4 regions of the Paraglaciecola sp. 25GB23A genome follow, and region 3 is predicted to be linked to each of the others. Evidence: predicted binding sites of a transcription regulator. Region 3 holds the regulator's gene; each other region holds the start of a gene.
What was found. The regulator FNR, encoded in region 3, switches genes on or off when oxygen is low (the NO sensors DNR and NnrR bind a similar motif). The targets are predictions, from matches to a motif close to TTGATCTAGATCAA.

Region 1 (7,929 bases), on a different contig from region 3:
AATAATCAAGTCAGCAATTATATTTTTGAACAACGTACCAATCTTGTTTTTAGTGGTGAATCACTCATTACTCAAGCTGATTTTGAAAAAAATATTGCTGAAAATGGTGAGTCAGGTGATGAATCCGATGGTTTGCCGGTTATTATATTTAGTCAGCAAGATGCTAGGTTATATGGATTTGAAGCTCAGGTTGATTGGCACTTAAATGATGAATGGCGGTGGGAAGTGTTTACAGATTATACGCGGGCTAAGCTAGATTCTGGCGGCAATGTGCCGCGCATCCCTCCTATGAGAGTGGGTAGCTCACTGCACTATGAATATGGCAACTGGCACGCCGAAGTAGAAGCTATCCGCAACAGCAAACAAGATAAAATAGCCATATTTGAGACTGATACTAAAGGCTATACCATGCTATCAGCTTCAGCTAACTACTATCTTGATCTTGATAATATCGATATGACGATTTATCTCAAAGGTGAAAACCTAAGCAATCAGGAAGGCCGTGTTCATTCATCATATTTAAAAGATGAAGCGCCATTACCTGCTCGTTCTTTTTCTCTTGGCGTAAGGGCAAGATTCTGAGGGCTTAATTAAGTTAAACGGATGTCAGATGACATCCGTTTTTGTTTAATGACATTAACTTTTGTTGCGTTTGTTTTAATTAAATTGTTTAAGATCCAGCATTTTTGACAGCCCGTTTAATTCTTCCAACAATTTATTTTCACGTATTTTCAGTTCACCTAATTCAAAGGTAATTTCCGTTTCACGTTGCTTTACTTGCATATAACTCATGGAATGCATGGCGGGTGGAGAGGTTTTTTTGTTTTGGTTGACTTGCTTGTTGCGCTCTGCGCGGTCAAGTAATTCAAGTTTTTCGGCGAAACGACTTAAGGAGTGGAGGTTTACGCTGACGCCCATATGCAAACATTGCTTGAAGGTCAGGTCTGTGTCTTTATAATTATTCTGGCGTATCAGCTGTTTAATAACATCAACTTGTTCTGTTTTAGACTTTCCACTTAGCATGGTTAAAACCTATCCTATTATTATTTTTATTGGATGCGGATAATTTAATATATGACTCACTATCCATAGTTGCTCTGATTCTACAACAAATATGCTATTTTGCTAAAAAAATACTGGAACCTTTATAAATTAGTAAATTTATACTGTGCTTTAGCTCAATAATCAGAGAAATTTAACAGTAACTACAAGGCAATCGTTGGATCAATTGTTACCGGCACTACAGGGCTTTTAACGTCTGCCAAACCTGCGTACAAGGTCGTTATGATTTTAACGCAGTGTCTAGCTCGGGTTTGCAATAAAAAATGCGGTCCATCAAGTTGCTGTTCTGCATGGTAACTAAACACTTTTTTTATTGAATTTTGGGCTTTTCTATTGAGCAATAAATCTTGTTTAGCGGTAACAATAAAACAAGGGACATCCAAGCGGATACTGGGTTGCTTTAGCCGGTTGAGTATAGACAGTCGATTATTGATACATGCATTTGGCAGCGTTGATAAGGCTTGAAAAAGCGCGTTTAACAAGGCTTTGGTATTGTTCAAACCAAATAAGCATTTAGCCATAAGCTGCATTATTAATTTACTTTTGACAATGCGAGTTATGGGCAGGAGTAAGGCAAACCTCAATAGATAAGATGGTCTATTCACAAAACTAGCAATAAAAACCACATAACTAAATTTATCAGGCGCCATTCGACACAATTCATAAGCGGTTCGTCCAGAAAACGATTCTGCTAAAATGACATATTTCCCATCAGGCAAGTTAGCTAGTATCTGTTTGGCAATTTGCTTATGACCGCTTAACAATATCGTGGGGATAACGGCAATTTTTGTTCTAATTGTTAGGGGTAACAGATCGATTAGTGGTTTAAAAAGAATTCCACTGCCATCTAAGCCGGGCAACATCAATAAAGTAGGGGAATGAGTATTATTTAAAGCATCCATGTACTAGCTATTGATTCCCTGATGTTATTCGCTGCAAGGATTTTATTACCTTTATACTCAACTTACAAAAGTTTTTTGCCTTAAAATTTAACCTGTAAAATTTGCTGTTAGCTAATTTTTTAGTTCAATATTGTCAGGCCTGTTGTGAAGTTGTTGATTTGGATCAACAACTTTTTACTTATAAGCTAACTAATATCATTGAGGTGTATTAATTAGGCTAAACTCAAATAGACAAATACAGGTCAAAATACCCAAGATAGAGAGGAATGAAATGAGTAATTACACAAAGATTTTAGTGGCTCTAGATATATATGCTGAAAGCCACCCCGTGCTAGAAAAAGCACTACAGATTGCCAGTTCAAGTAAACATATTAATATCGTCTATGTCACTGTGCCCATGGTTAACTACCAACCCTTTGGTATGGCTTACGAGGGTGACTTTTTTAATGATTTATGTTTACAAAGTAAGGCAAAACTTAAAGAGCTTGCTGATAAATTTAAAATTCCCGAAACACAGATTTTCAGCCCGGTAGGTAATCCTGCTGATGAAATTCACAACACGGCGAATGATATAAAGGCTGATTTAATTGTCATCGGTACCCATGGCCGCAGTGGATTAAAATTACTTTTAGGCTCTACCGCCAATGGTGTTTTGCACGGCGTGAAATGTGATGTGCTTGCCGTAAAAGTGTAATAACTCTTAATTATCCTATGAGAAACTAAAAAATAGACTCTCCATTCGAGGCTTAGTCGGTTGTAGTTGAATGAACAGAGTGCTTATGAAAGGTTACTAATTGATGATCATTAGGCAAGTTTTCTAAAGTCATCGGAGGGTTCATCATGATTACATCAAGCACACGTTATGTTAGTCAGCTCACACGCAATACGCTGGCGCTCATTTTGGCAGGAGGTAAGGGCAGTCGTTTGTTTGAGCTCACTCAGTCTCAAGCTAAACCCGCCCTGCATTTTGGCGGTAAATTCCGAGTAATCGATTTTCCACTGTCAAACTGTGTTAATTCAGGTATTAAACAAATTGGGGTAATGACCCAATACAAAGCCCATTCACTTATTAGACATTTGGCTCGAGGGTGGGGTCATATGAATCGAGATTTGGGTGAATTTGTCGAGTTATTACCGGCTTCTCAACAACATTCTGAATGTTGGTATGAGGGTACAGCCAATGCTTTATTTCAGAATATTGAATTTATACGAGAGCACGGTCCCAAGTACGTATTAGTGTTGTCTGGCGACCACGTTTACAAAATGGATTATGCTGACATGTTAGCGCAACACGCCGAAAGTGGTGCCGATATGACAGTTTCGTGTATTGAAGTTCCGGTCGAAGACGCTGCTGGGACATTTGGCGTCATGTGTGTTGATAAACAAAACCGCATCATCAACTTCCACGAAAAACCTTCAAACCCCTGCGTTTTAGATGACCGTCCAGGATACACCCTGGCATCAATGGGAAACTATGTATTTAATACCGAGTTTTTAATTCAGCAATTACTTAAAGACGCACAGAATCTAAAATCTGAACACGACTTTGGCAAAGATATCATTCCTGCTTCAATCGACCACAATAAAGTATTAGCCTTTCGCTTTCGAGATATTGAAAACCACCAGCAACCATATTGGCGCGATGTCGGTACTTTAGATTCATTTTACAAAGCCAATATGGATCTAATCAATATTACTCCTCAGCTGAATATTTATGATGAGCATTGGCCTATTTGGACCCATCAAAAACAGTCTCCGCCCGCTAAATTTATATTTAATGATCCTGACCGCAAAGGGTACGCAGTAGATTCTACTGTATCAGGGGGCTGTATTATTTCGGGGGCGTCTATTAACAAATCCCTGCTATTTTCTGACGTCCATGTGCATTCATATAGTCAGGTAGAAGAATCAGTTGTTTTACCAAAAGTGGATATTGGTCGGAATGTAAAAATAAAGCGTGCCATTATCGACAGCGCTTGCAAAATTCCTAGTGGAATGCAAATCGGTATAAACCAAGCCGATGACATCGCTAGAGGATTTCGCATTAGTCAAGACGGTATTGTATTAGTAACACCTTCTATGTTGCAGGCATTAGAAAGCAGATCGCAAGCAACAGAAACAAGCAAAGTTGAGGCTCTTTTACAAACATAAAAAACGGCTAATCTGTTTTGATTAGCCGTTTATCATAAACAGGTGATCAATGGTGGGGTTTTAAGCAGAGTACTTCACAATTCAGTTCGGCTAGTACCGCCTCAGCAGTATTACCCAAAAGAGCACCCGATAAACCTTTTCGACCTACACTTCCCATGATCACCAACTGACAATTAAATTGTTTAACCACCTGCGGGATTGCGACTTCTGGCACACCGGGTACAGCATGCAGTTGCTTAGGAGTGGTTTCAACGTGATTCTTTTCAAGTAATTCGCTGAGTTTTTCTCGATGATAGCTCTCGGTGTTTCGATTTAATTGCTCCATATCTAACATGGGAAAATCGATACCAGCGCTTACTGTATGGGTAATAAAGGCATTAACTACATATAGCGGCGCTAAATAAAGATGAGAAAATAATTTGGCAGATTCGAGAATGTCTTTATTCAAACTCATATGATCAGTGTCAGATGTCAAAATATCTACTGCTGCTAAAATAGGGGAGTCTGAGAACTCAGATTGATTAACCAATAATAGTGGGGCTTTGCAATACCGAATCAAGTGGCGGTCAATGGGCAGGGCAAATGGATTAATACTCATTGATTCAGCGCTAATACGTTTTATCACTAAATCAGGCTGCAAATCTTTAACAACCTTTTCAATAATTTCATGTAAATGAGGATGCCACTCAACTCTTACCGAACAAGCAATGCCTTGGCTCGAAATTTCTTCAGCTAAGGTATTCATATATAGCCTACGGTCAGCTAAGTGTTGCTCTTTCATTTGTTCACGATGTTCAGTGGACAACACATCAGTCAACTCTAAAACGGGTTCATATATAGCGTTAAATAAATGGATATGAATATCATTATATTCAGCAAACTTTAATGCACGCTCTAAGGCTTCATGTTTTTTTCGGTTTCCACTTATTACCACCAAAATGTGTTCAGGCATTTTCATTGTCAGGCCTCTGTCATGGTTAAGAATTTCCAGTAATTAGGCTAGCATCGCTTAGATAAACATCCTTTGATGTAGATCAACAAGCTATTAACAAAACCACAAGTGAAACGCAATGAAACAAGCTAGGCAAAGTAAAACGGGCATGAAACCATTTGAAACAACTGTGCATAACAAAATTATAATTAAATAAAATCAATGGCATGAAGCTTTTGAAGTCGATTTTCTCTGTGGGTAATAAAGTGTATTCGCTTAGCTGAACAACAGTTAAAATAGGCTTTTAAACGAAATTAAGTGGACTTCTAACTTAATACAAGAAGGGATTACATCCAGCCCCCATCTATATTAAGGCGCATTGAATTGTTAATGATCTTTAAGTATTTATGGTAAAAAGTCGTGTTAAAAACACATTAAAGGGAAATTAGTATGTTGAAGAAAGCGTTTATTCTAGTTGTTATTGTTGTTATTTTTAGTGCTGAGGCTAGAGCACAAGTACCCAAGTTTGAGACATTAACACTGCCTTCATTGATGGATATTGACTTAGATCCTTGGTATAAAATTCCCGCCAACAGCGGGCCTAATTTGCGTCAAGCTGAGGAAGTTGCACAAAATCAGCTAATTAGCATCTTTGTGTTATTTAGTGGCTATGCAATTGATAGTCGCAATGACATTAACCTGACTTATGATGTGCAGATTTTCGATCCTCAAGGTAAACCTACAGAAGATAAAGGCCAGGGTATCGTTGGTTATCAGGGACAAGCTGCAAATGCAGACGTCTTGTTACTAAATCAACAAATAATGCGCGTTATGTTTACTGACGACTATCCTTTCGGCACTTACCACATAAAAGTTAAGGCCTATGACAATGTCTCTGGTACAACCTTTACCTCAACCACGCCAATTAATCTATTACCCTTTAGCGTCGAGTTTCATTTTGCAGACGTAGATGCAGCGAATGTCTGGATGATGAATTATTACCAAGAACTGAGTCCCCAAAAAACCATAGCCGCTTTGCACAGCATGATACAGCCAGATCCAGATTGGATAACTAAGCATCTGAATATATTAAGTTTTTTTAGTCGTGTGTTTGCAGATAATCCTTATTTACTCAACAATATAGCTAAGAGGTTTGATAGTTTTTCTTTAGAGGAACAAAAGCGATTTATATTAATCGATCACTTTGTTGGCGAAAATCAGCTTTCTAGTTATGGGCAAAGTGATACTTTCTTTGACTTTAGCCAACAAGTGCAAAACATATCTTTTCCTGCATTAAGCGACGACATAAGTCATCCATTGCAACTTGATATGTTGTGGTCAGAATTTTTAGCTACAGGTAGATATGAGCCTATCAAAAAAATTGTTAGTGCTTTGGCATTAGTTAAGTACAAAGGGACGCTTGATAAAATTAAACAAGACAAACTCGAGTTAAATGATGAACTCAAGCGAGATGCCTACTTAGATGCGACATATCAATCTGCAGTTTGGTCCTTGCTGAGCAACAATAAACAGATGCCATTGGTGAATAAATACTGCCACTTTATTTATCAAAATGAAGACTTAACAGACAGTGTTAAACAACAGTTAGCAATGATATTGCGCCGGGTTCAATTGGATTCGACTAATAAAAAGCAGTAATACTCGATATTAGTAGCTCAAACTTAAATGTTTAGGATCAACAGATTGTAACTGGCTGACCAATACATGGTTTAGGTTTTTTAACTCTGCTAATACTAGTTGTGCGACTTCTCGTGCACCTAGTTCGTTAAAGTGAGTATCGTCGCGCACGCCATGGGGATAGTTAGGATGGATATCTGGCTTAATATGCATATAGCGAATAGCCGACCCCTCATCACCCAGGGCGCTAAAATACTCTCGGCTAATCTTATCCATATCGATATAGATAACTGCCATACTTTTTGCCACCTCAGCTACAATCTCCGCATAAGGATGGGTGGCTTTAATGCGGCCCTGTTTATCAAAATAGCGCCGCGTGACCGGTGACAGTAATATCGGCTGTGCATGCTTAGCACGAACATCAGCGACGTACTGTTTAAGATTGTACTCATATTGCTCTGGCGTGGTGTAGCGGTCGACTTTGCTCGGTGATTCGTCATTGTGGCCAAATTGAATAAATACGATGTCATTAGGCTGGCATATATTCATAAGTTGTTGCCACAAACCTTCTTCTCTAAAAGTGCGAGTACTGCGTCCATTTTTGGCAAAATTATAGATTTTGATGTCCGCGGCAAAAAAACTAGCAAAGGGCATTCCCCAGCCAGTTTCTGGGTAGTCCTTCGGATCTTTAATGGCCATAGTTGAATCACCTGCCATCAAAATTTGCGGGGCCGAATTTTCTTCGGCATTAGAGCTACAGATAAAAATACTCACAATAAGTAAAAATAAATTGATATTGCGACAATATGACATACATGAGTGTGGCATGGAACATCACCTATTAGCTGGAATAATAGGCGATACTAACGCAAAAAAGGCTAACAAAAGATAAATGTTATTTTTTGGTTCTTATTTGAATAATAAAATAGGAATAATCAATTTAATCATATAGATACGCAACAATTTACAAGAAAAGAAAGGTTACGCGGCACCTTAAAACATGACTTGGACTGGTTTTTTGGCAAAAGAACTGGGTGCTAATAATAAATTATTCTGATTGTCAGTCTGTACTGTTGTTGCCAGTGGTTTTTGCCAACTTAATTGATTAACCTCACTGACTGGCGAATAAGTGGAATCGCTAGCATCGTCGGTTTTCTGTTCGTCTAAAGGAAAAAGCTGATCACGAGGCAAGGCACGAAAATAAGCTTCTGCGCTGTCACCATTTAAATCCAAAGGCTGATTTGA
Region 2 (7,929 bases), on a different contig from region 3:
AAAAGTTACTGAGATTTTTTACGGTGTTAATGCTACTCCCTACATTATGTTGGGCCGATGTCATTAATATTAAACAGGATGCACCACAAAAATACGTCGTGCAAAAAGGCGATACCCTATGGGATATTTCCAAAATGTATTTAGATAAACCTTGGCTGTGGCCAGAGTTATGGCGTACCAATACTTATATTAAAAATCCCCACCTAATTTATCCTGGCGATGAACTCAGTTTGCGAAAGAATGAGCAAGGCGATACTGTTATTGACCTTGTTCGTCAGCCAGCTAAAGCGGAAATAAAAATATCTCCAGAAGGCACTAAATCAGTCAAACTGGCCGAACCCATTCCCGCATTGCCGTGGTCGACAATTAGACCATTTATAGAAAACGACCAAATAATGCAGCAAGTAGAGTACGACCGTCATCCCTATATTTTGGGAAACCAAGAGGGTTCAGTGCTTTTTGCCAGTAATAATATCGCCTTGAGTAAAGCCTCACGTTCATATCAGACAAAGTTTAACGTATTGCACAAACAGAACGAAATTTACGATATGGCAGGTAACTTCATTGGCTTGCAGGTCAGGCATGTTGCTAATGCTGAAGCAGTAGATGCTGATTTAGACAATCAGAGATTAATTAAAATAGAAGATGCTAACTACGAAGTGCAACGAGGCGACCGTTTAGTTCCCCAAGAAGATAACGAGCCTACTAGTATTACCTTGAGTGGGGCGACAGATCAGCGCGGTTTTATCATTGACGATTTGGAACAACATCGACTTCTAGGTAAATACAACGTGGTTATTGTGGATTTGGGCAGTGATCAAGTATCCGCTGGAATGGTTATGGGTATTTATGCTCAAGGCCCTAACATTATTGATGATGTTACGCCTAAATATAAAGGTGAAAACAATCCTTTAGCCAATGCCTTCATACTAGACAGTGATATTATTCAGCCCGCATTGAAAATTGGCGAGATAGTTGTTTTTAAAGTTTTTGAGAAGGCAAGTTATGCACTTATCACACGGTCATCTAAAGTAATAAGTAGAGGAGCAATTGTTGCGAGACCTTGATTGATGAAGGAACATGTATGCGACAGGATGTTGAAATACCCTATCAAGAAACACTTATTAAATGGCTACACCTATCTTCTATCCCCAGATTTGGTGTAGCAAGCTTAACTAAACTAAGCCAAAAGTTGGCTTGCCAAGCACATGATCTGCTGTGTATGGGACAGGGCGAGTTACTGCAAGCAGGTCTAAACTCCAAGCAAGTTGAATGTATTCAACATCCTGACCAAAAGGGCATTCAGCGTAGTTTAGATTGGCTTGGGTGTAACAAAAATAGCTTCATTTTGCATTATGAAGACCCACGTTATCCTGCCCTGTTAAAAGAGATTTCTAGCCCCCCCTTATTGTTATTCGGCTATGGAGATCCACAAAAACTATCAAACTTACAAATTGCCATGGTGGGAAGTCGCAATCCTAGTTTGAATGGTAAAGCTAACGCTAAGTTATTTGCACAACAATTAGGCTTGGCTGGATGGACTATTACCAGCGGGCTTGCACTAGGGATAGATGGCTTTTCTCACCAAGGAGCATTAGCAGCAAAGGCTATTACCATCGCAGTATTAGGTACTGGCATTGATACTGTTTATCCTAAGCGGCATCAACAACTAGCAGAAAATATTTTGGCAGCAGGTGGCGTAATAGTATCTGAATTTGCTCCTTTAACCCCTGCAAGGCCAGAAAATTTTCCGAGGCGCAATCGCATTATAAGTGGCTTATCGTTGGGAACTTTGGTGGTAGAAGCAGCTCTAAAAAGTGGGTCACTGATCACTGCTCGTTATGCGACTGAACAAAATCGAGACGTTTTTGCTATTCCTGGGAATATAAACAACCCATTGTCGAAGGGTTGTCATTATTTAATTCAACAGGGAGCAAAGTTAGTGACCGAGTTTGCCGATATCAATGAGGAGTTTAGTCATCTTGAATTTAACACTAATGTTACAAATGAAAATAAAATACAAAAAAAATGCACTCAAAGCTTGGCAACAGAGCGTTTGTTAGATAGTGTAGATTTTGAAGCCACACCGCTAGATATAGTGGTCGAGCGCAGCGGCATGCCAGCGTCAGAGGTTATGTCACAATTATTAGAATATGAGTTGCGTGGTTTAGTGGTTGCTGTTTCTGGCGGCTACATCAAATTGGGGGAAAAATAATATGTTCGATATCCTCATGTATCTATTTGAAAACTTCATTCACAGTGAAACTGAAATTCGTGTCGACCAAGATGAGCTTACCGATGAACTTATCCGCGCGGGTTTTCACCACGATGAAATTTACAAGGCTCTGTCTTGGTTAGAAAAGTTAGCTGCTTTACAAGAAACGGATATCAATCCCTATCTAGTTAAGGGCACGGCAACTTATTCCACCCGCATTTATACCCATGACGAAGAAATGCGTCTTGATGTTGAATGTCGTGGCTTCTTGATGTTTTTAGAGCAAATTAATGTTCTCGATTCTTCTACTCGTGAAATGGTTATCGATCGAGTAATGGAAATCGATTCAAAAGAATTCTGCCTTGAGGACATGAAATGGGTAGTATTAATGGTGTTATTTAACGTACCCGGAAAAGAAAATGCTTATGCACAAATGGAAGACTTGCTGTTTGAAGAGCCGGAAGGCCCTTTACACTAATTTCAACTGTGAACATTTCAATGAGTGATTGTTAGTGTCTAAAATCGATCACTCATTGTTTAAAGCCAATGAACACGCTTTGCAACAAGTCACAGGCTCGTGTCCCAAGTGTCAATCTACACTGAATATTAAACACGGAAAGTCCGGCGCTTTTATTGGTTGTAGCCAATATCCCCAATGTGATTTTTCTAAACCATTGCATGAGTACGAAACTGCAGACGTTAAAGTCATAGAAGGCTCTTCTTGCCCCGACTGCAGTGCCAATTTAGTGATTAAAAAAGGGCGCTTCGGCCTTTTTATTGGCTGCAGTAATTTCCCTGTATGTACCTATATTGAGTCATCTACTGAGTCGCATAGCAAAGAAGATGAAATCAAAGTAAGTTGCCCCAGTTGCAAATCCGGTCATCTAATTAAGCGCGCCAATAAATTTGGCAAACAATTCTATCCTTGTGATAACTATCCAAAATGTAAATATGTCGTCAACTTTCAACCAATAGAAATGGCCTGTCCTGCATGCGAATGGCCAATAATGATCGAGAAAAAATCGGCTCATGGCATGGTATTACAATGTCCTCAGCGTTTATGTGGATACAAGCAAGATAAATAATACTATTGATAATTTGCTTTATTGAGTGAGAGCAGTGCTTTACACTTTTGCTCATTAATTTCTAGTTAGCTTAATTCATGTTAGAAACTCACGACCCACAGTCACTGCAAAAACAGTTTTCACAAGGGCATATCTTTGCTTACCCGACAGAAGCTGTGTTTGGTCTTGGTTGTGACCCAGATAATGAAGTCGCGGTTATGCGTTTGCTCGCTTTAAAAAAACGGCCATTGTCAAAAGGTTTGATATTAGTCGCTGCTAATTATGGGCAAATCTTGCCTTATGTAGATGATAGAGCCATAACAGAAAAAATTCGGATTGATGTTTTTTCCAGTTGGCCTGGGCCTCATACTTGGCTTTTACCCGCTTCAATTCTCGCACCCCATTGGCTAACTGGCGGGTCAGATTTAATTGCGGTGCGGGTCTCAAATCATCCAGTAGTAAAAGCATTATGTGAGCTATTTCAAAAACCATTGGTATCAACCAGTGCGAATCTGTCCGGTATGCCAGCAGCAAAAACTACTCAAGAGGTCCTGGCGCAGTTTGGCAATCAGGTAATATTAATTTCAGGTGAACTAGGTGAGTCTTTATTACCTAGCATGATCCGTCACGGTATCAGTGGCAAGGTAATAAGAGACAATTAAATAATGAGCGATAAACCAATAATTGAATTAGAAAAAGTAAAACGGTATTTGTTAAAGTTACAGGACAATATTTGCCAAACTCTTGAGTTAGCCGATGGAAAGGGCGAGTTCAAAGAAGACAATTGGCAACGTGAGCAAGGTGGTGGCGGCCGCACCCGCGTGCTTACTGGTGGTGCTGTTATTGAGCAGGGTGGAGTGAATTTTTCCCATGTTTTTGGTGGTATGTTACCGCCCTCCGCAACAGCCGCTCGCCCAGAACTAGCGGGTCGCAGTTTTCAAGCGGTTGGGGTTTCATTGGTCATTCATCCTCACAACCCTAAAATACCTACATCACATGCAAATGTGAGATTTTTCATTGCTGAAAAAGAAGGTGAGGAACCTGTTTGGTGGTTCGGTGGTGGTTTTGACCTCACACCGTTTTATCCTATAGAAGAAGATGTTGTGCATTGGCATACAGTGGCACATAAGCTGTGTGAACCTTTCGGCACCGAGGTCTATCCGACGTATAAAAAGTGGTGCGACGATTACTTTTATTTAAAGCACCGCAATGAAACTCGTGGCGTAGGTGGCTTGTTTTTTGATGACCTTAATGAATGGGGATTTGAGCGCTCATTCAAATTTATGCAAGCAGTAGGTGACGGTTTTCTTGATGCTTATATTCCGATTGTTGAGAAACGCAAAGGATTGTCATTTACGCCAGCAGAACGAGATTTTCAATTATACCGCCGAGGGCGTTATGTAGAATTTAATCTTGTTTATGATCGCGGCACCTTATTTGGTTTACAAAGTGGCGGACGCACCGAGTCAATTTTGATGTCTATGCCACCTTTGGCGAGATGGGAATACGACTATCAGCCAGAAGTCGGTAGCCAAGAAGAAATATTGTATAAAGAATATCTGCATCCTCGTACTTGGGTTGAATAAGCCGCTGGTTTAAATCAGTCAGAGCCTGTTTGAAAGCTAAAGATAATGTTTCTTTTAATGTGTATATATTTCCACCATAGGCAACAGAACTTGAGCCAGATCAAGGTATTGCTCTTTGATCACTTTACACTATCGTTATTAACTTAACGGAGTGGAAAAATGAAAAAATTAAATAGTGTTATAAAAACCATATTAGTAGCTGGCCTTGTTACTGCTGGTGGAGCATGGGCCCATGAGTCTGGAGATATAATCGTTCGAGGTGGCTTGACCACTGTTATTCCTAACGACGACAGTGGTAGTGTTGTTGTTGAGGGAGTGGGTAATGTGGGTATGGCGGCTCAAGTCAATAATAATACCCAATTAGGCTTAAATTTTGTTTACATGTTTGATTCAAGTTTGGCCATTGAAGTATTGGCTGCAACGCCGTTTTCTCACGATATCAAGTTAACTGATACCACAGATAATGCGCTAGGACTGGGAGATGGTAAGCTAGCCAATGCTAAGCAGTTGCCGCCTACAGTCAGTGTGTTGTATTACTTTAATACCAATACTGCTATGCAGCCATACATCGGTGCTGGTCTTAATTATACGGTGTTCTTTGATGAAAAATTCACAGCAGACAGGCAAGCCCAATCTTTTGCTAATGTGAAATTAGATAACTCCTTTGGTTTGGCCTTGCAAGCGGGATTTGACTACCAGCTGCAAGATAATTGGTTGCTTAACGCCTCTGTGCGCTACATCGATATCGATACTCAAGCAAATTTTGACGTGCTTGCAACAACAGGCAAGGTCGACGTTGATATTAATCCTTGGGTTGTTTCAGCGATGTTGGGTTATAAATTTTAGATAAATAACTGTTTTCACATTGTGGTGTAGTTATACGCCATAATGTTGAAAATCTCCCTTCGTTTCTTTGCTGAGCTAGTTTAGTCTTCTCCATAAATCAGTTAACCTTGCTATTTACAGCAAAGACTTCACAAGACACTCATGGATCACTACGCCGTTTTTGGTAAACCAATTAGTCAAAGTAAATCTCCACTAATTCATAGTTTGTTTGCCACTCAAACCAAACAAAGCCTCGAATATACAAGAGTAGAACCGGCAATTAATGGCTTCGACTCTGCTATTATTCAGTTTTTTGCCGATGGTGGAAAGGGCGCCAATATAACCGCACCCTTTAAACTGGCAGCTTTTGAGTTTGCTAGTAATCGATCTGACAGGGCCACTATTTCTGGGGCGGTCAATACCCTGAAAAAATGTGCAGACGGCAGTATCTTTGGTGATAACACCGACGGACCAGGTCTCGTTCAGGATTTACTGCGCTTATCAATTCCACTCAAAAACAAACGGATCCTTATCTTAGGCGCAGGTGGTGCAGCGCGAGGAGTTTTACAACCCTTGATGGCTCAGCAACCCGCTCTTCTGATGGTGGCTAACCGAACGCCTTCTAAAGCAACTTTACTCGCATCACTTATTCCAAGCGACAACTTAACAGCTTGTGGTTTTAACGAATTGAATTCTGCTGGCTCCTCTTTTGACCTAATCATAAATTCTACCTCCGCTAGTTTAACCGCTGAGTTACCCGCAGTTGAACCGTCGGTGATTGCAGCAGCAAAGTATGTTTATGATATGAGCTACGGTGATAAACCAACAGTTTTTATGCAACATGCTGCAAACCTAGGTCTTACAAATGTATACGATGGTCTGGGAATGTTAGTGGGGCAGGCGGCCGAAAGCTTTTTTATTTGGCGCGGTGTGAGGCCAATGGTTGAACCCGTCATTCAAGCTCTGAGAGAAAAGTTATGAATCAAGCGATCCAAATCTTAGATGGAGCGACCTACGTTGCGCGTTTAGAATGTTTGAAGATAGAAGGCTTTTACCAAGGTCAACTCATTACCTGCTATATAGCCGGTGGCGATGAAAAGACCCTATTGGCATTTTATAGCGACCACCAGTTTGATATAGAAGAAAGACTTGAATCACTTATAGAACAACAAACCTTTGATGAAGATGGCAGTATTAAGCTAAACGTCGAGCAAATTATCTGATTCTGCTAGATATTCGTTTTTAAGTTTCACATAGTTAAGGGCAGACTGTTTAAGAAAGACCGATTCACTTTCCTTCAGCGGTCTTGCCTGTTTTACCGGGTTGCCGACATAGAGATAACCAGACTCCAGTACTTTATTAGGGGGTACCAAGCTACCTGCGCCTATAAAGACATCATCTTGAACTATTACACCATCCATAATAATAGCGCCCATGCCCACTAAGATGCGATCACCTAATACACAACCGTGCAACATACATTTATGCCCTACCGTTACATCCTCACCAATAATCAATGGAAAACCATGAGGGTTTGCCTCACTGACACGGCTAACGTGCAGAACCGTTCCATCTTGAATATTAGTACGTGCACCAATCTTGATATAGTTAACATCGCCTCGCGCAGCAACTAGCGGCCATATACTGACGTCGGTACCACACTTTACGTCTCCAACAATAACGGCCGATTCATCAACATAACAACCATGCTCAATAGTAGGTGTAATATTTTTATAACTGCGTAATGACATAAAATCTTCCTGTTAAATAGCTTTATCGATTTAAAGCTTAACAAAATCATCGTTAGAATTGCTGCTTTTAAACGCAAAACAGCTGCTTTTGCTGCTTAAATAAGCACTTAAACGATTATTTCAAAAAAGGTGTTGCAAGTGATGATGGCTTGTCTATAATGCGCCTCCTCGCTTCGGGACAGACAATAAACGTCTGACACGACACAGGCTTCGGCCGGTGATACGAGACTCCTCGGAGTCAAGTGATTAGCGGGTTGTAGAGAAAAGGTTTTAAAAAATAATTTAAAAACTTTCTTGACAAAGTAAACGGATAGCGTAATATGCGCCTCCCGCTTAAGAGGGTCTTCTGACAGCTTAAGCAGACAAGATTTAAACGGCGGTCGTCAAATAGGATGGTCACCCAGTACAAGCGTTGTTTCAGAAATCTGTGTTCACTACGTTCACGCATTTCGCTTCAACAATCCTGTACTAAACGCTCTTTAACAATT
Region 3 (7,929 bases):
TCACGCCAAGACGAAATGCGTCTTGGATCAAAGTATCTTCATCTAAAAATATTTTTTTCATCGTTTACCTATAAGAATGCAGTTCATCTCAGTATGATGTTGGTAGCGATTATACATGGTTAATATAATGGAAAAAACGTACCTTTCTGGCGAACAACTGTTAGTCGACTCTTTCAAACTGGCGCAAATGGTTCTTGCCAGTGGTTTTAAACCGACTTTCATCATTGCGCTCTGGCGGGGTGGTGCACCGATTGGCATTGCCGTCCAAGAGTATTTAAGTTATCACGGTATTGAAACCGATAACATCGCGATCAGAACATCGTCATACGCCGCTGGTATTGATCAGCAATCTAGAGTGGTAAAGGTGCATGATCTCAATTATTTGGTCAAAAACGTGCAAGATCATGACAAACTGCTTATTGTCGATGACGTCTTTGATACCGGTCGTTCTATTGCTGCTGTTTTAGAGCAGCTGCGCGCTGCGACCCGATTGAATATGCCCACAGATGTGCGTATTGCGATCCCATTTTATAAACCTAGCCGCCGCGAAGTCGATTTTGAACCAGACTACTACGTTCATGAAACAGCGGCGTGGTTAAAATATCCACACTCTTTAGAAGGTCTCACCGTTGCTGAGATCAAAATGCACCGTCCTGAACTATACGAAATACTCAAAGCTCACTTACCAACAGTAAGTTGAAGCTCACTGTGAGCGTCTATTAGGCGTTGAAACCTACAATCCCTATAACTTATTGACAGAGAATTATGTTTTTTCTGCTTTTTTGCGTAATATAAAAACCATAAAGTGATGTCAGTTTATCGAGATATGAAGGTCATAAAATCAACTAATTATGCCAGCCAAGCAACGGCCTATAGCCATAAATTGGCACTTGGAATTGGGTCTGTACCCGAGGTTGTTAACTGGGCGAATTCTATTGCCTCTTCCTTGCATACTGCAGATGATTGCTTAACAGAATTGGCCGGCAGCGAGCAGCTGACAAGCAAACAAGTCCTTGTTATTTTAGGCCAGTTTATGCCACCGCCAGAGGATGATACTTGGTGGCGATTAACGAAAAAAATGATTTCTCAAGCATTAGATGAGAATAATATTCAAGCAGTAAGAGCCGTGTCTTATTTTTATGATCTGGCTGTCGATGGTGTTATTCCCCCATACGACCGTGAGGCTCTTTATCAGTTTGAGTTGGAATACGCCTGCCTTAACGAGGGTTTTGCTGAGCAAATCGAGGTAGATAATAAGGTCAAATACTTTTTTATTGCGACTTGAACTGGGCAAACTTTATGATGTTGTTTACAGTTAAGGGGAGAGGCGTTCCTTCTGTTTTACTGGTTGAAAACTGCTCAAATGCAACATGGTTCCAGTTATTTTTCTTTAAAAAATCCAGATAAGTATCGACATTTTGTCGAGTAATTAACTCAAATTGATAGGATTCTGGGTGGGTTGAAAAACGGTCAACACCGTTTTGAAAATCAACTATTTTAATAATCGCAATAGCGCCCATCAAAAAGTGTCCGCCCACTGAGGCACTAAGTTCACCTTGTTTTATTTTGGTAAGTGCTTCCGGAAGCCAATCGAAACCTCCTATCATTATCGGCTTATCAGAAAGCTGACGGTATTGTTTTAATGTTTCAATGGCTAATTGGTCACCTGCGCACCAAAAAATACTGGTAGCGGGGTAACGCTCAAGAATCAAGCCCATATTCTCTTTTAGGCTATTTGGATTCCAATGGCTGGGGAAAACTTGATTGAATCTAGGATCTCTATTGTGTTGCAGTTGGGTTAATGCATACTCTCTGGTTTGGGATAGATTATCAAAGTCCCCACCAATAGCTGTGATAGAGGGCTTAAGTGTAGGCTGTTGAATCTTTAACTCACCAAGCAGAGCATCCAGTAATAGTTGACCACCGGAAGCGTTGTCATAACTAACCTCACCAATCCAATATTTATATTTTTGTTGTGGCCGTTGTAATTGTTTCGCCTCGTCTCCTGAGAAAGCTTGTTCTAAAGTGACAAAGTGAATGCCACTTGCCTCAACTTTGTCAAATACTATTGTTGCATTGCCATAAAAGGGTCTAAAAATAAGATAGTCTGGTTTATTTTTACGCGCAGTAATTTCTTCGATAATACTGCGCACTGAATAACGATTTTCTCCACCATATATGACCTCTAAATTAACATCAACTCGCTCAGCTGCTGCGGCGCTAATATGATGAACCAGAGCCCAAAAAGCCGGGCCTTTATTGTCAGGTATGATCAAGCTTATGTTTATAGCAAATGCTAAGTTTGAAAAAGCCAACAGCAATAGAGAACTAAAAACCTGTATATTTAGTCGACAACTCATGGGCATTAATTCACTTAGTTTTAAATAGATACTGCAGTGCATCATAGTTGAAAGTTTGGCTATGAACCACCTTCTAATCATGCCACCAAAATGTTAAATCACACTAGTCTCACATTTTCTTATATAGCTCGGCGCTGCAAGCGTTAGATTGGCACATCAGACGAATTTGTTGAGCCTTATATTATTGAGCTGGATAAAATTAGCTTTAAAACAAGATAATAAGATAAAATCTAGATTATTTTAAATAAACTGGCAAGCAGGGTATTGCTCAAGCTTTATGGTAAAGACTTTAATTGGCTGAAGTTAATAAAGTTTGAATAGTTTTTAATACATGGGCCATCTGTGCGTAATTAAATGGGGAGTTATGGCTTAAATTATCGCTAAAGTCGGTCAGAACAATATGCCAAGTAGGGCAAATGTTGAGTTGGGATAAGGCATTTTTAGCACATTGTAATTGGCAACCATCAATCGCCATACATTGTTTACTGCTGCACTGCAGGGATGAAAGCATTGCGTCTGATTGAGCAAGCTCAATAATAGTGTAACCTTGGGCTATTCCTTCAATATCCATTACCTTAGATAAGTCATTGGCAAACTGCGCGTTTTCACAATTTTTTAGACAGGTAAATATTACTGGGAGTGAAGTGGTGAGATGCTCATTCATTGAATACCTTCTAATGCCAAGGGCAAACTTGCCTTTATAATATTGGCATTAGCATACTAGCTCAGTCGACAAGTGATCTTGATGTGTATCAATATTTGAGTTTATGGTGGTGAGGACTACTCGGCCCCTTTAGCCAGTTGTTGCAATCCTAGAACATCTTTAATGAGCACTTCTTTTTTATCTACTGCAATCACATCGGTTTTCTGCAAGCGGGCAAACGTTCGGCTTACAGTTTCAATGGTAAGTCCTAAATAGTTGCCAATATCAGTGCGCGACATAGGCAGTAAAAATGCGGTTGCCGATAATTTGCGACTACTATTGCGGGTTGAAATACTCAGAAGTAGAGAAGCAATACGGGCTTCAGCACTGGCTTTGCCTAACAAACTAATAATCTGCTGTTCGTGGGTGATTTCACGACTCATCAACTGTAAAAAATGGCGTTGCAATTTGGGCAACTGCACACTGAGCTCTTCAAGTCGACCAAAGGGAATTTCGCAAATCGAAGAGGTTTCTAGAGCAATAACCGAATTAGTGTAATTATTATTGGCTAAACCATCTAAACCCACTACTTCTCCAGGTAAGTAAAAGCCGGTCACTTGCTCGTCACCATTGTCACTGATAGTCAGGGCCTTAACTGCACCAGAACGGATGGCATATACAGATGTAAATGTATCGTTGGCTCGATACAAATATTCACCTTTATTTAAAGGTCGGCCTCGCTGAATAATTTTATTGAGTTGGTCAATATCATCGACGTGCAAACTCACAGGCATACAAATCGTATTGAGGCGACAATTTCCACAACTCAATTTTTGGTCATGGGTACATTGTTTGGTATGTGTTTGTGCAATTATTGAATTCGATTCCATTAGTATTTTTAACACCCTTGGTTTTTCGCACTTTGAAACTACATCATACTACGTGCAACAGATACAAATAAAGTGGATTGCGGTCGAACCAAGTCATCTCTCGATTTTAATTGGGGTGCAAGGCTGTTGCAACTTGAGCAATTTGTTCACGCATCCACATGTGAGCATAGTCTAAGTCAGCACTCACATGCCAATATAAGAAGTACTCAAGGGGAGGCAGATCAAAGGGTAATTCATAAAGCGAAATATCGTAGTGTTTAGCTAAATGATAAGGCAGACAAGAAATAAGGTCAGTTTTTACTATAGTGCTGGGAACCGTCAAAAAGTGCTGACTACGCAAAACCACATGACGTTTTGCCCCAAGTTTATCAATTGCTACATCAATAGGGCCTGCACCACTGCGACGATGTGAAATATTGATATGGCCAAGACGCAAGAAGGTCTCCATATTCATACCCTGCGCTAAATCAGGGTGATTTTTACGAGCTACTACCACAAGTCTGTCTTGGGCAATTTTTTGTTTGCACAAATGTGGATCGCTAAAAGATGAGGCATCGGCATAAAAATCAAGATGGCCGCTGGCCATGGCTGATACAACATTATTGCGCTCTAAATCGTAATTAGTTAGTGAAATATTGGGTGCACTTTTTTGTAATAATGCCGTTAGTCTTGGCATAATACTGACTTCAAGTAAATCTCGGGCAGCAAAGTGAAAAGTTTTTTCCGCTTTACTCGGGTCAAAAATATGGCTCTGTTGAACACTTTTGCGCAATAAGCCCAAAGCTTCTCTGGCTGGGCCAATAATATTTTGTGCCACTGGCGTGGGTGTCATGCTATGTCCGGTGCGCACAAACAAGGGATCATTTAACATATCACGCAATCTCGCTAGAGAATTACTGACTGCTGGTTGCGTAATACACAGCACATCTGCGGCTCTAGTTAGACTGCCTGCCGTGTAAATTGCGTCAAACACCGCAAACAAATTTAAGTCGATTCGGTTTAAGTTCATGTAAGGTACCTCAACTATTTATGGTAAGGATATTACCTTTATATTATTAGTTAAATCAATATATCAATATACAGAACATTCATTTTATTGATAGTTTGCGGTTTGCTAAACTTTGAATGAAATGAGCTAAAAGGATAACAACCATGCTAAAAACGTTGCTTGAATTGAATTTGAACGAACAACTACCTGCCAGTGATTGGATAAAAATCACTCAAAAGGATATTGATTTATTTGCCCAAGCCACGGGTGACCATCAATGGATCCATGTTGATCCAGAGCGCTGCGCTAAGGAAAGCCCATTTAAAGCCACAATTGCCCATGGTTATCTCACCGTTACCTTGATGCCCTCTGCTTTTTACCATATGTTTGCGGCCGACCCACAGTACAAAACAATTTTGAATTATGGTGTAGATAAAATACGCTTTCTTGAACCTGTTCGGGTTAATGAGCAAATACGGTTTATATCAACCTTGAGTCACGTTGTGCAAAAAAATTCTGGTTGTTTGTTTTATTTTGATACCGAAGCACAGATTGAAGGTAAAAATAAACCTGCGATGAAAGGTACGTTTTTAATGTTGTTAGTCGGTGCAACATTGGCTGAAAAGCAGTAAAACTTATTAGTTTCAAAGAAAGGTTGATTGATGAGGATACAAAACAAAATTTATAATTAATTTTGCTGATAGATATAAACGAGATTTTTACGCAAAATCTTCGTTTACTGGGGTAATTGGCCGTCACCATTTTATCCTGCAAAACTATTTAAGTGATTAAAAGTGAAAGATATTGTCTTATATAAGTGTGCTTATTGAGTTTTAGGGCTGAGTGGTCTGACCATTGTTAGAATTGATGTTCACATATCAATAACAATTTATTTACATCGAGCCAATGGCCGCCTACTATCAATGTGAGGATGACCAGCTATCAAACAGATAGTTGGCGTTATAACTCAATGACATAACAATATTATTAGAGTTAAAAGAGTTACTAAGCTTACCAACTTATCATTAGCGAGCTGCGGTTATGTTACGGAATGACACTTTTAATATCTGATAACTCACGTATTGGGACACATCATGAAACTAAAAACAAAGTTAAGTCTGCTTTCAGCAGCGATTGCCACGCAGTTACTCACTGCGCAAACTGGCGCCTTAGCTCAAGAACAAGCAGTGAAAGAAAGCGAAGTTGAATTGATCATGGTGACGGGCAGTTTTGTACGTCGCAGTGAAAATTTTGAATCACCATCACCCTTAGCAGTGATAGATGCAGTGGCAATAGACTCTATCGGTGCAAAGAATATAAGTGATATCACCCAAACCTTAACCATTAATACTGGTGCACAAAACAATCCTGATGCATTTACGCAGAATGCAACGGCAGGAACGTCAAATATAAATTTAAGAGGCTTAGGCGTTGCTTCAACGCTAGTCCTACTCAATAACAAACGACAAGTGGTCAACGCTCAACCAACCAATGACGGTCTAAACTTTGTTGATACCAGTTCATTAGTGCCGATGATAGCAATCGGTCGTATGGAAGTGGTCAAAGATGGTGCATCAGCACTATACGGTTCAGATGCGGTAGCAGGCGTGGTTAACTTTATTACCAAGCAAGATTACAATGGTGCTAAAATAACCGCTGATTACCAAGACGGTGCCCACGGTAATAACAAAGAATATTTGCTACAAGGCTTGTGGGGCGCTACTAGTGAAAATAGCAGTGTGCTTGCCGCCATTAGCTATACCAACCGCTCACCCTTATTCATTTCTGACCGTCGCTTAAGTCGTCCAAAAGATGATACCAGTGCATTAGGTAACCCCGGTTCGTATTTTGTGCCCGCGTTTGGCAATATTCCTGTTGTTGATCCAGGTTGTGAAGCCTTTGGTGGAACCCTAGACAGAAGAGCCCCCGCAGGGACTTTACCCGGTGGTTTAGAAATAGGCTTATGTGGATTCGACTTTGGTCCATATTATTCTTACGTTGCAGATGAAACCCGAGTTAATGCTTATGTTAAAGCAGACTACGATTTAAGTGATGATGTGACTTGGACAACTGAAGTGAGCTTTGCTCGCAACAGAGCCGAGCGGGGCGGAGCGCCAAGTTTCCCCATTTTAACGTCGCCCGTCGTACCGGCTAACCATCCAGAAAATTTTCTTGGTTTACCCATGGCCTTTTTTGGTCGTGCTGAGGGGAACGGTTTTCAAGGTGATGCTGCTAACACTGAATCAGACACTTTTAGATTCAGTACTATGCTGCAAGGTGAGTTAGATAATGGTTTCTGGGAAGTAAGTTATACCACTGGTGTGAACGATTTTATGTTCAAGGTGCCAGATGTACTAAACACCGAGTTTAATCTAGCCTTAAATGGTCTTGGTGGGTCTGATTGTAATCCTTTAACCGGAACCGCAGGTGTCGGCTCTTGTGAATATTTTAATCCGTTCTCTACGTCTTATACAACGGCACCTAATTCTCAATATGTTGTTGACTCGTTTACTGGCGAGGAAGTGATTGATTCTAAAGCTGAAATGCAAGTATTTGAAGCCTTTGCCTCTGTCGATGCATTTGACATGAGTGGCGGTACTGCTGGCTTTGCATTTGGTATGCAATATCGCGAAGATAAATTGTCACAAGACTATGATGCCTTAGCGAACCAAGATAGCTTCACTTTTGTAATCGGTAATCCAGATTTCGATGGCAAATTAGATGTATATGCTTTGTTTGGTGAATTAGCCTTACCCGTAAGTACCGATCTAGATGTACAAATAGCCTTACGTTATGAAGACTACGGCGGCACTATCGGTGACACTATTGATCCTAAATTGGCTATGTCGTGGCGCGCCACAGATGACTTTTCAGTTAGAGCATCCGTATCAACGTCGTTTAGAGCACCCACTGTATTTTTACGTAATGGCGGAGCGACAACCTTGCAACAGTTGACTGATCCTATTCAACAAGCGAGCGCATTTGCTGCAGTAAGAACCGCAGGTAATGAAGATCTTAAGCCTGAAAAATCCACTGCATACAACGTAG
Region 4 (7,929 bases), on a different contig from region 3:
GGGGTGATCGTGCAGTACGGTGGACAAACGCCACTTAAGCTTGCCCGTGCCTTAGAAGCTGCAGGCGTACCGATAATTGGTACTTCACCTGATGCGATCGATAAAGCTGAAAACCGTGAACGTTTCCAAAAAATGGTCAATAAACTTAATCTAAAACAACCGGCCAATGCAACAGTAAGTAATTTAGAGCAAGCTCTGGTTGCTGCTGAAAAAATTGGTTTTCCGCTGGTGGTGCGCCCCTCTTATGTATTGGGTGGCCGTGCCATGGAAATCGTGTATGACATTAAAGATTTAACGCGTTATTTAAAACATGCGGTGAAAGTGTCGAATGATTCGCCCGTCTTGCTTGATCGTTTCTTGGATGATGCGATTGAAGTTGACGTAGATGCTATCTGTGACGGTAAAGAGGTAGTGATTGGCGGCATTATGGAACATATTGAACAAGCCGGTGTGCACTCAGGCGACTCTGCGTGTTCACTACCGCCTTATTCACTGAGTCCGGCAATTCAGGACGTGATGCGTGAGCAAGTTAAAGCCATGGCCCTTGAATTAGGTGTAGTGGGTTTAATGAATACTCAATTTGCTGTTAAAGATGGCAAAGTGTATTTGATTGAGGTTAATCCGCGCGCTGCGCGCACTGTGCCGTTTGTCTCTAAAGCCACTGGCATGGCGATTGCTAAAATTGGTGCCCGTTGTATGGTCGGGCAATCTCTTGCATCACAAGGCATCACCAAAGAAATTATCCCACCTTTTTACTCAGTCAAAGAAGTGGTATTACCCTTTGCTAAGTTTCAAGGTGTCGATCCACTACTTGGGCCAGAAATGCGTTCAACGGGTGAAGTAATGGGCGTGGGTGATACCTTTGTTGAAGCCTATGCCAAAGCTAACTTAGGGGCAAGTCAACCCATTCCTGTGGGTGGCAAAGCCTTATTGTCAGTGCGTTTGAATGACAAAAATCGCGTCATTGAACTGGGGCAAAAGATGTTGGCCAAAGGGTTTACCTTAGAGGCAACAAGCGGCACCGCTACGGTATTAAACCGAGCTGGGGTAACCTGTAGTGTGGTCAATAAACTCAGTGAAGGCCGTCCTAATATTGTTGATGCGATTAAAAATCGTGAATATTGTTATATCATCAATACGACAGAAGGGCGTCAAGCCATTGACGATTCGGTTTATATTCGTCGAGAAGCCTTACTCAATAAAGTACCATACACAACCACGATGAATGCGGCATTTGCTACAGTGAATGCCAATAAAGCAGAAGATCGCGCCCGTGTTACTTCAGTGCAAGACCTGCACAAACGCATTATTTAATAGTATAGCGGCAGCAATTTTGCTGCCCTTGCTTGAAATTTTTAATTTTGCACCTATGTTTGATTGCTAATTAGCGTGCAGTATATTCCCAACAAAGTGAGTTGTTGAACTATGAATCAATACCCAATGACAGCCAAAGGCGCAGCATTACTGCGTGAAGAGCTGCAAAATTTAAAGTCGGTTAAAAGACCACAAATTATTAAGTCAATTGCTGAAGCCCGTGAGCACGGTGACTTAAAAGAGAATGCTGAATACCATGCGGCACGCGAGCAACAAAGTTTTTGCGAAGGGCGTATTCAAGACATCGAAGGCAAGCTGTCTAATATTCAAATTATAGATGTCACCAAGATGACCAATAACGGTAAAGTGATTTTTGGGGCAACGGTGACCATCTTAAATCTGGATACTGAAGAAGAGATTACTTACAAAATAGTTGGCGAAGATGAAGCCGATATAAAGAATAATTTAATATCATACGGCTCCCCCATTGCACGTGGTTTAATAGGTAAATCAATAGATGATGTGGTCAATATTCAAACGCCAAAAGGCGCCATTGAATTTGAAATTTCAGCAGTGGAATATGTTTAAGTCTTATCCCTAGACTACCAATCACATTGATTTAAAAGAGGCTTAGGCCTCTTTTTTAATGTCTGCAATATGCTTACAGCAAAGTTGTCCCTAATATACGTGCAACAATTCTTGTGTAATACTCAGCTCTCTATAATGAATGTAATCGGCTCCCACCATGATCAAGCAGTCGCCCAGTATTTTGCTATCGAGTACACAACAAGTAACAAGAATTGAGGAACTGGAACAAGCTCTTGCAGAGGCCAACAAACTAAACAAGCGCAACGAACACTATCATCAATTATTCGCCAACATGAACCATGAAGTCCATGTATGGCAGCTTGTTTATGATGAACATGGCAACATAAAAACATGGCGTTTACTTGATGCAAATAAACTGGCCTTAAATACGTGGAATAAGAAGTTAGACGATATTATTGGCCTAACAACGGATGAGATATTTGAAAGCAATGCAACTGAAACATTTTTACCCATAGTAGAGAAAATATTTTTAGAGCAAAGCAACTATGAGTGGGAGACTTATTTCGAAAGCACCCAACAATATTTACAAATGACAAGCATACCTTGTGGCGATTATTTCATTAGTACCGGTCTCGATATAACCGCTATTAAAAAGACACAACACGTATTACAAGATACCTTACTCAAGCTAAAAGAGGCTATTTCAGCGGGTAATATTGGCTTGTGGGATTGGGACTTGACCAGCAATATCGTTTTTTATTCACCTGAGTGGAAAAGACAATTGGGGTACGAGGATAGTGAAATCCTAAATGACTATAATGAATGGCGCAGTAGAGTTCATCCTGATGATATGGAGAGCTCACTAAAAAAAATAAATAGAACGCTAGAAGGGCATACAGACTCGCACGAAATTGAGTTTAGAATGCTGCATAAAGACGGCTCCTACAGGTGGATATTGTCTCACGTCTCAAGTCTAAGAAACGAGAGCGGTAAACCTATTCGAATGCTTGGCTCACACATCGACATCACTGAGCGCAAACGTATGGAAGAAACGGTGCTTCAGCAACAGAAAATGCAAGCACTGGGGACTCTGGCGGGTGGTATCGCTCACGATTTCAATAACCTATTGACACCGATGTTAGGATATTCCCAACTCATCAAACTCTTTTTAGCTGGTAATGAAAAACAGATCAAATATGTGAACCTAATCGAAGAGTCGGCTAAACGAGCAAAAGATCTAGTTGAAAAAATACTGATCATGAGCCGTAAGTCGATTGACAATCTTGAGGTGGTGAAGCTCGATAAATTAGTTGAGGAAGTGGTTACCCTGTTAGCTGTGTCAGCGAACAAAGAGGTTAGAATTAAACACCACATTAGCCTACCACTGCCTACAATCGCAGCGGATCCCTCGCAGATTTATCAAGTAGTATTAAACCTTTGCACCAACGCGATTCAAGCAATGCCTAACGGAGGTGAACTTAACATCACACTCTCTTCCACACTTAAACGCCTGAATAACGAGCATGATGCTGAGCCCCGCCATTATGTATGTTTATCAGTTATAGACAGTGGTAAAGGCTTTGATGGCAAAATTAAGGAAAGAATATTCGAACCCTTTTTTACCACCAAACTGCAAGGTGAGGAACGCGGTTCAGGCTTGGGTCTATCAATTGTAGCCAGCGTAATAAAACAACATAATGGATACATTGAGGTAGACAGTCAGCTAGGTAAGGGCACCGAATTTCGGGTTTACTTCCCCGTTGTGTTAGGTCGGTCTAAGAAAAGTGAAATCAAAGCTGAGCTAATTTTAAACTCGGGAACGAGTACCATATTATTTATCGATGATGAACAGTCGCTTTGTGAGTTAGGTGTGAGTTTGTTAGAAACCTTAGGTTATCGCGTTTTTGCCTTTCACAGCGCTAAACAGGCAATAGACTATTTTAATACCCATCATAACAGCATCAATTTGATCATTACGGATTATGCAATGCCTGAAATGAATGGACCGCTAGTGGTCGAAAAACTTAAGCAAATTGATCAGGATGTGCCGATTATTATGGTGACTGGCTTTACTAATATGGTCAATGAAGAGCACCGTTTGCAATGGGGATGTGATGCCATTATGAGCAAGCCTTATAATATAAATGAATTGAGTCAAATGATAGATAAACATGTGAAAGGCTTATAATGGTCTTAATGAGTAGATTTCAAATTTTTTGATTTAGTTTGACTCGGGGCATCTTGTTGGTGAACCTTTATTGATAAGGGGGATGCGCAGAAGTTTCGACATGCAAAGTGAGCTTAAAAATATGTATGGTACCTTTAGCAATATTTAAGCAATATTTAGCCCAAAACTTAAGTTAAAAACAACAGAATTAAGCTCACCTATTTATTCTGAATTAGACCAGTGATTATCATGGTTTAAAAAGCACATATTATTGCAAATATGCAGGCATCCAAAGTTGATTAATCAGGGTTGCGCCTGCCTTGATTTTAGTGGCTTGTTCAGTAGTGGAAACTAATAGTTCGCCGCTAAAATTATTTTCACAATCAGTAGGTGATAGATAAGGAATGTGCCGGGTTTTGTCGACATGGCTTTCAGTTGCTGCGGTTCTATTTGGTTCAAATTGCTCATGGTCAATCACCACTGGATGTTCCTGCGAGTCAGCCATTTGACCTATTTCAATTAGGGTTAAGCTAAAAAATATCAACCAAAATACGGATTTATTTGACATGGGAAAGTCCTTCTATGTAAGTAGTGGCGTTACTCGCCAATTTATACACATCATGTTTGCAAACCTTAGGCCATAATTAATTATCAACTATTTCAATGGCTTAGCTAATGCCATGGTGTGAGTTAATCAGGTTTAAACTATTAGTTGGTTAATTTACTCATATTTTAGTGTAGTTCTACTGTTTTGGATTCACCAATTATTGCGACTGCGGCTGCTTTACAGAACATAAAGCAGCAAAACTTGAGCTTGATCAAAGTCTGAAGTCTCACTTACGTCAAAATAGCCGCATTTAAACTAGGATGATGTAAAAAGATGTTAGACTTAACCGAAAATGCACTATTGAAAAAGTACAATACCCACGCTCCACGCTATACCTCGTACCCAACAGCACTAACATTTACTGATAAATTTTCTCGTAAGCAATTTGTTAACGCCGTGCAGCTTTCCAAGAGCCGTTTTCTGTCTTTATATATTCATATCCCGTTTTGTCATAGCCTTTGTTATTACTGCGGATGCAATAAAATTGTTAGCCGTCATCAGCATAAAGCTGATATTTATCTGGATTATCTTGAAAAAGAAATAGCGGGGCAGGTGAGCTTATTTCGACATTATACTGTGAGCCAGGTTCATTTAGGCGGCGGCACCCCCAGTTTCTTAAATGAAACACAAATCTTACGTTTAATGAATATGTTAAGTACCCATTTTACAATTGCTGATGATGCTGCAATGAGTATCGAGATTGATCCTAGAAAAATGCAACTCGACTATGTGAATATGCTGAAACAGCAGGGGTTTAACCGCCTTAGCATTGGTGTGCAAGATACCGATGAAAAAGTTCAGTTAGCCATCAATAGGGCACAAGATACTCAATTTGTGGCAGACTTAGTTGAGCGAGCACAGCAGTTGGGTTTTAGCTCGGTTAATTTAGATCTTATTTATGGTTTACCGTGGCAAGATGAAGCTACGTTTAGCAAAACCTTATCTGACATAATGTTAATGAAACCCGAACGTATTTCATTGTTTAGTTATGCACACATGCCGTCTCGATTTGCTGCCCAGCGTAAGATTTTAGATCATTGGTTACCCAATACAGACTTAAAAGCTGCATTGTTGCGCCAAGCTATAGAAACACTCACCCAAAACGGATATGTGTTTATTGGTATGGATCACTTTGCCTTGCCAAAAGATGAACTCAGTAAAGCCTGTAGCGCTGGTCAATTACATCGTAACTTCCAAGGTTATACTACCCAAGGTGATTGCGACTTGCTCGGCTTAGGTTTGTCGAGTATTAGCTCAATCAACAATACCTTCAGTCAGAATAAAAAAGATTTGATGGGCTATTATGCCAGCTTAGATGAAGAAGTAAGCCCACTAGAAAAGGGGGTGATACTGACTAATGATGATCAGATCCGTGCTCTAGTTATCAAAGAATTAATGTGTAACGGCAAAGTGACGCAAGCACGTGTCGAACAGCAATATAATATTTGCTTTAAAGACTATTTTGCCCAGGAGTTGAACGAACTAGCGTTGTTGGAACAAGATGGCCTAGTGACTCTTGGCCACGAGATTATTCAAGTAACAAGTCAAGGGCGATTATTGGTCAGGCATATAGCCAGTGTATTTGATGCCTATTTACCAAGCGAAACACACAATACACGCATGTCCCAAGTCGTTTAGCAATACAAACAAGGACGACGAGTCGGAAATTACGAGTCCCGGACCTCGTGTCCCGGACCTCGAGTCCCGGACCTCATCAATCAACAAGACTTGCTGTGGTATGAGGGGGAAGAAAACCGCTTGTATAAGCAGGGCAAGTTGAGGGATTTCCACTATACTTCAGTCGAAAAACTATCACGGTGTTAGATGTGTTAGCTCAGTGGGAACTTTCGATATACAGACCACAGAGACTAAAGCACCCATCAATATTGAGGCAAGAAACATGCGTATAGCGAAAGAAGACATTGACGTAAAGATGGAGATTCCTGGTGCAGTAATTCGTCAGCAAACAGACTTTGGTGATGCCACAGGTTTAGGCAAGATCAGTGGTGAGTACTTTAGCCTTTCGGCAGGGGTTGATACTAGCCCTTTATTTCAAGGCTTGGAGGGAGATTTATGTCAGTGTCCACATTGGGGCTATGTTTTAAGTGGCCAACTCACCACCACAGATGCAAAGGGCGTACAAGAAACAGTCAACATGAATGATCTCTTTTATTGGCCCCCCGGACACAATGTGAAGGTCACAGCAGATGCAGAACTTGTGATGTTTAGCCCCCAACAGCAGCACAGTCATGTTATCGCTCATATGCTAGACAAAGTGACTGGTTAACAGAGGGCGGGCTGTATTCTGCCACTATCGATAATTGACCTCGCCGCCGGTGCGGCGGCTATTATTAGAGGTATTAAAAAGTGAATTCACATGGATAAAATATTATTGATAGTTGGCGTGTCGATTTTTGGCTTACTTGGCACGATACATTTGCTCTACACGTTTTTTACTACAAAGTTACATCCCTATGATCCTAAGGTAGTTGAGGTCATGAAAGGCACTTCACTGCGACTCACCCAAGAAACAACTATCTGGCGAGCTTGGCTCGGGTTTAATGCGAGTCATAGTATGGGTGCTATGCTGTTTGCAGCTATTTACCTTCCTCTTATTATTTTCCACTTCGAAGTGATCAGGGACTCGTTATGGTTCTCTGTTCTCCCCGTTATCGTTGCTATTTCATACTTAATTTTAGCCAAAAAATATTGGTTTAAAATACCGCTGTTTGGGATCCTCATTTCTTTGTTGTGTTTTATTACCTCCGCTTGGTTAATTAACCTATAAGGTGCTTGTTATCTTTTGGCAGTCAACTTTTAATGCTGATAGTTTGTGTGACTACTGTGCCCGTATTAGAGGTATTTGTTCACCGATTAGCATTGGTCACAGAGCAGTGTTTGGATAATCGCAACTAATTGTCATGAGTTTCATTTAACAGATGTGCTAGTGTTTCCTTGTGTCAATTAGTCAATCAACAGGGGAGGATATTATGGAATATAGGCTCGAATTTGATACTTTAGGTGAAGTGCGCGTTCCTGCTAACGTTTATTGGGGAGCCCAAACAGAGCGCAGTCGCAATAATTTTCGAATTGGCCCCTCGGCCAGTATGCCCATTGAGCTTATTTATGCCTTCGCTCAGTTAAAAAAAGCTGCAGCCCAAACGAATGCAAGTTTGGGAGTATTATCTGCACAAAAAGCCCACTGGATTACCCTAGTGTGTGACGAAATTCTAGCGGGTAAACATGACGATCAGTTTCCTTTGGTGATTTGGCAAACCGGTAGTGGTACCCA

Region 1: a site for FNR is predicted at 5,140-5,153, ahead of ABKW31_RS07130 (universal stress protein). Genes of this name have one in related genera too.
Region 2: a site for FNR is predicted at 4,956-4,969, ahead of ABKW31_RS17530 (OmpW family outer membrane protein). Genes of this name have one in related genera too.
Region 4: a site for FNR is predicted at 4,839-4,852, ahead of hemN (oxygen-independent coproporphyrinogen III oxidase). Genes of this name have one in related genera too.

The regions. Positions count from the first base shown of each region.
Region 1 covers NZ_JBDYKM010000002.1:408,887-416,815, forward strand. Annotated here, with positions in the region: gene ABKW31_RS07105 (TonB-dependent receptor) at 1-582, shown strand, start outside; gene ABKW31_RS07110 (hypothetical protein) at 658-1,023, opposite strand; gene ABKW31_RS07115 (hypothetical protein) at 1,206-1,964, opposite strand; gene ABKW31_RS07120 (universal stress protein) at 2,236-2,658, shown strand; gene glgC (glucose-1-phosphate adenylyltransferase) at 2,805-4,115, shown strand; gene ABKW31_RS07130 (universal stress protein) at 4,162-5,073, opposite strand; gene ABKW31_RS07135 (hypothetical protein) at 5,497-6,705, shown strand; gene ABKW31_RS07140 (rhamnogalacturonan acetylesterase) at 6,715-7,512, opposite strand; gene ABKW31_RS07145 (hypothetical protein) at 7,678-7,929, opposite strand, start outside.
Region 2 covers NZ_JBDYKM010000017.1:85,015-92,943, forward strand. Annotated here, with positions in the region: gene ABKW31_RS17500 (LysM domain-containing protein) at 1-1,067, shown strand, start outside; gene dprA (DNA-processing protein DprA) at 1,085-2,215, shown strand; gene ABKW31_RS17510 (DUF494 family protein) at 2,217-2,693, shown strand; gene ABKW31_RS17515 (topoisomerase DNA-binding C4 zinc finger domain-containing protein) at 2,728-3,300, shown strand; gene ABKW31_RS17520 (Sua5/YciO/YrdC/YwlC family protein) at 3,378-3,941, shown strand; gene hemF (oxygen-dependent coproporphyrinogen oxidase) at 3,945-4,865, shown strand; gene ABKW31_RS17530 (OmpW family outer membrane protein) at 5,025-5,711, shown strand; gene aroE (shikimate dehydrogenase) at 5,853-6,671, shown strand; gene ABKW31_RS17540 (DUF1488 family protein) at 6,668-6,913, shown strand; gene ABKW31_RS17545 (gamma carbonic anhydrase family protein) at 6,890-7,441, opposite strand.
Region 3 covers NZ_JBDYKM010000001.1:993,630-1,001,558, forward strand. Annotated here, with positions in the region: gene ABKW31_RS04245 (phosphoribosyltransferase family protein) at 1-61, opposite strand, end outside; gene ABKW31_RS04250 (phosphoribosyltransferase family protein) at 128-700, shown strand; gene ABKW31_RS04255 (hypothetical protein) at 827-1,285, shown strand; gene ABKW31_RS04260 (ABC transporter substrate-binding protein) at 1,272-2,360, opposite strand; gene ABKW31_RS04265 (putative zinc-binding protein) at 2,650-3,024, opposite strand; gene fnr (fumarate/nitrate reduction transcriptional regulator Fnr) at 3,141-3,893, opposite strand; gene ABKW31_RS04275 (LysR family transcriptional regulator) at 4,000-4,902, opposite strand; gene ABKW31_RS04280 (MaoC family dehydratase) at 5,046-5,513, shown strand; gene ABKW31_RS04285 (TonB-dependent receptor) at 5,976-7,929, shown strand, end outside.
Region 4 covers NZ_JBDYKM010000002.1:53,711-61,639, forward strand. Annotated here, with positions in the region: gene carB (carbamoyl-phosphate synthase large subunit) at 1-1,314, shown strand, start outside; gene greA (transcription elongation factor GreA) at 1,426-1,902, shown strand; gene ABKW31_RS05420 (ATP-binding protein) at 2,060-4,051, shown strand; gene ABKW31_RS05425 (hypothetical protein) at 4,299-4,598, opposite strand; gene hemN (oxygen-independent coproporphyrinogen III oxidase) at 4,911-6,275, shown strand; gene ABKW31_RS05435 (hypothetical protein) at 6,538-6,924, shown strand; gene ABKW31_RS05440 (hypothetical protein) at 7,015-7,425, shown strand; gene fumC (class II fumarate hydratase) at 7,628-7,929, shown strand, end outside.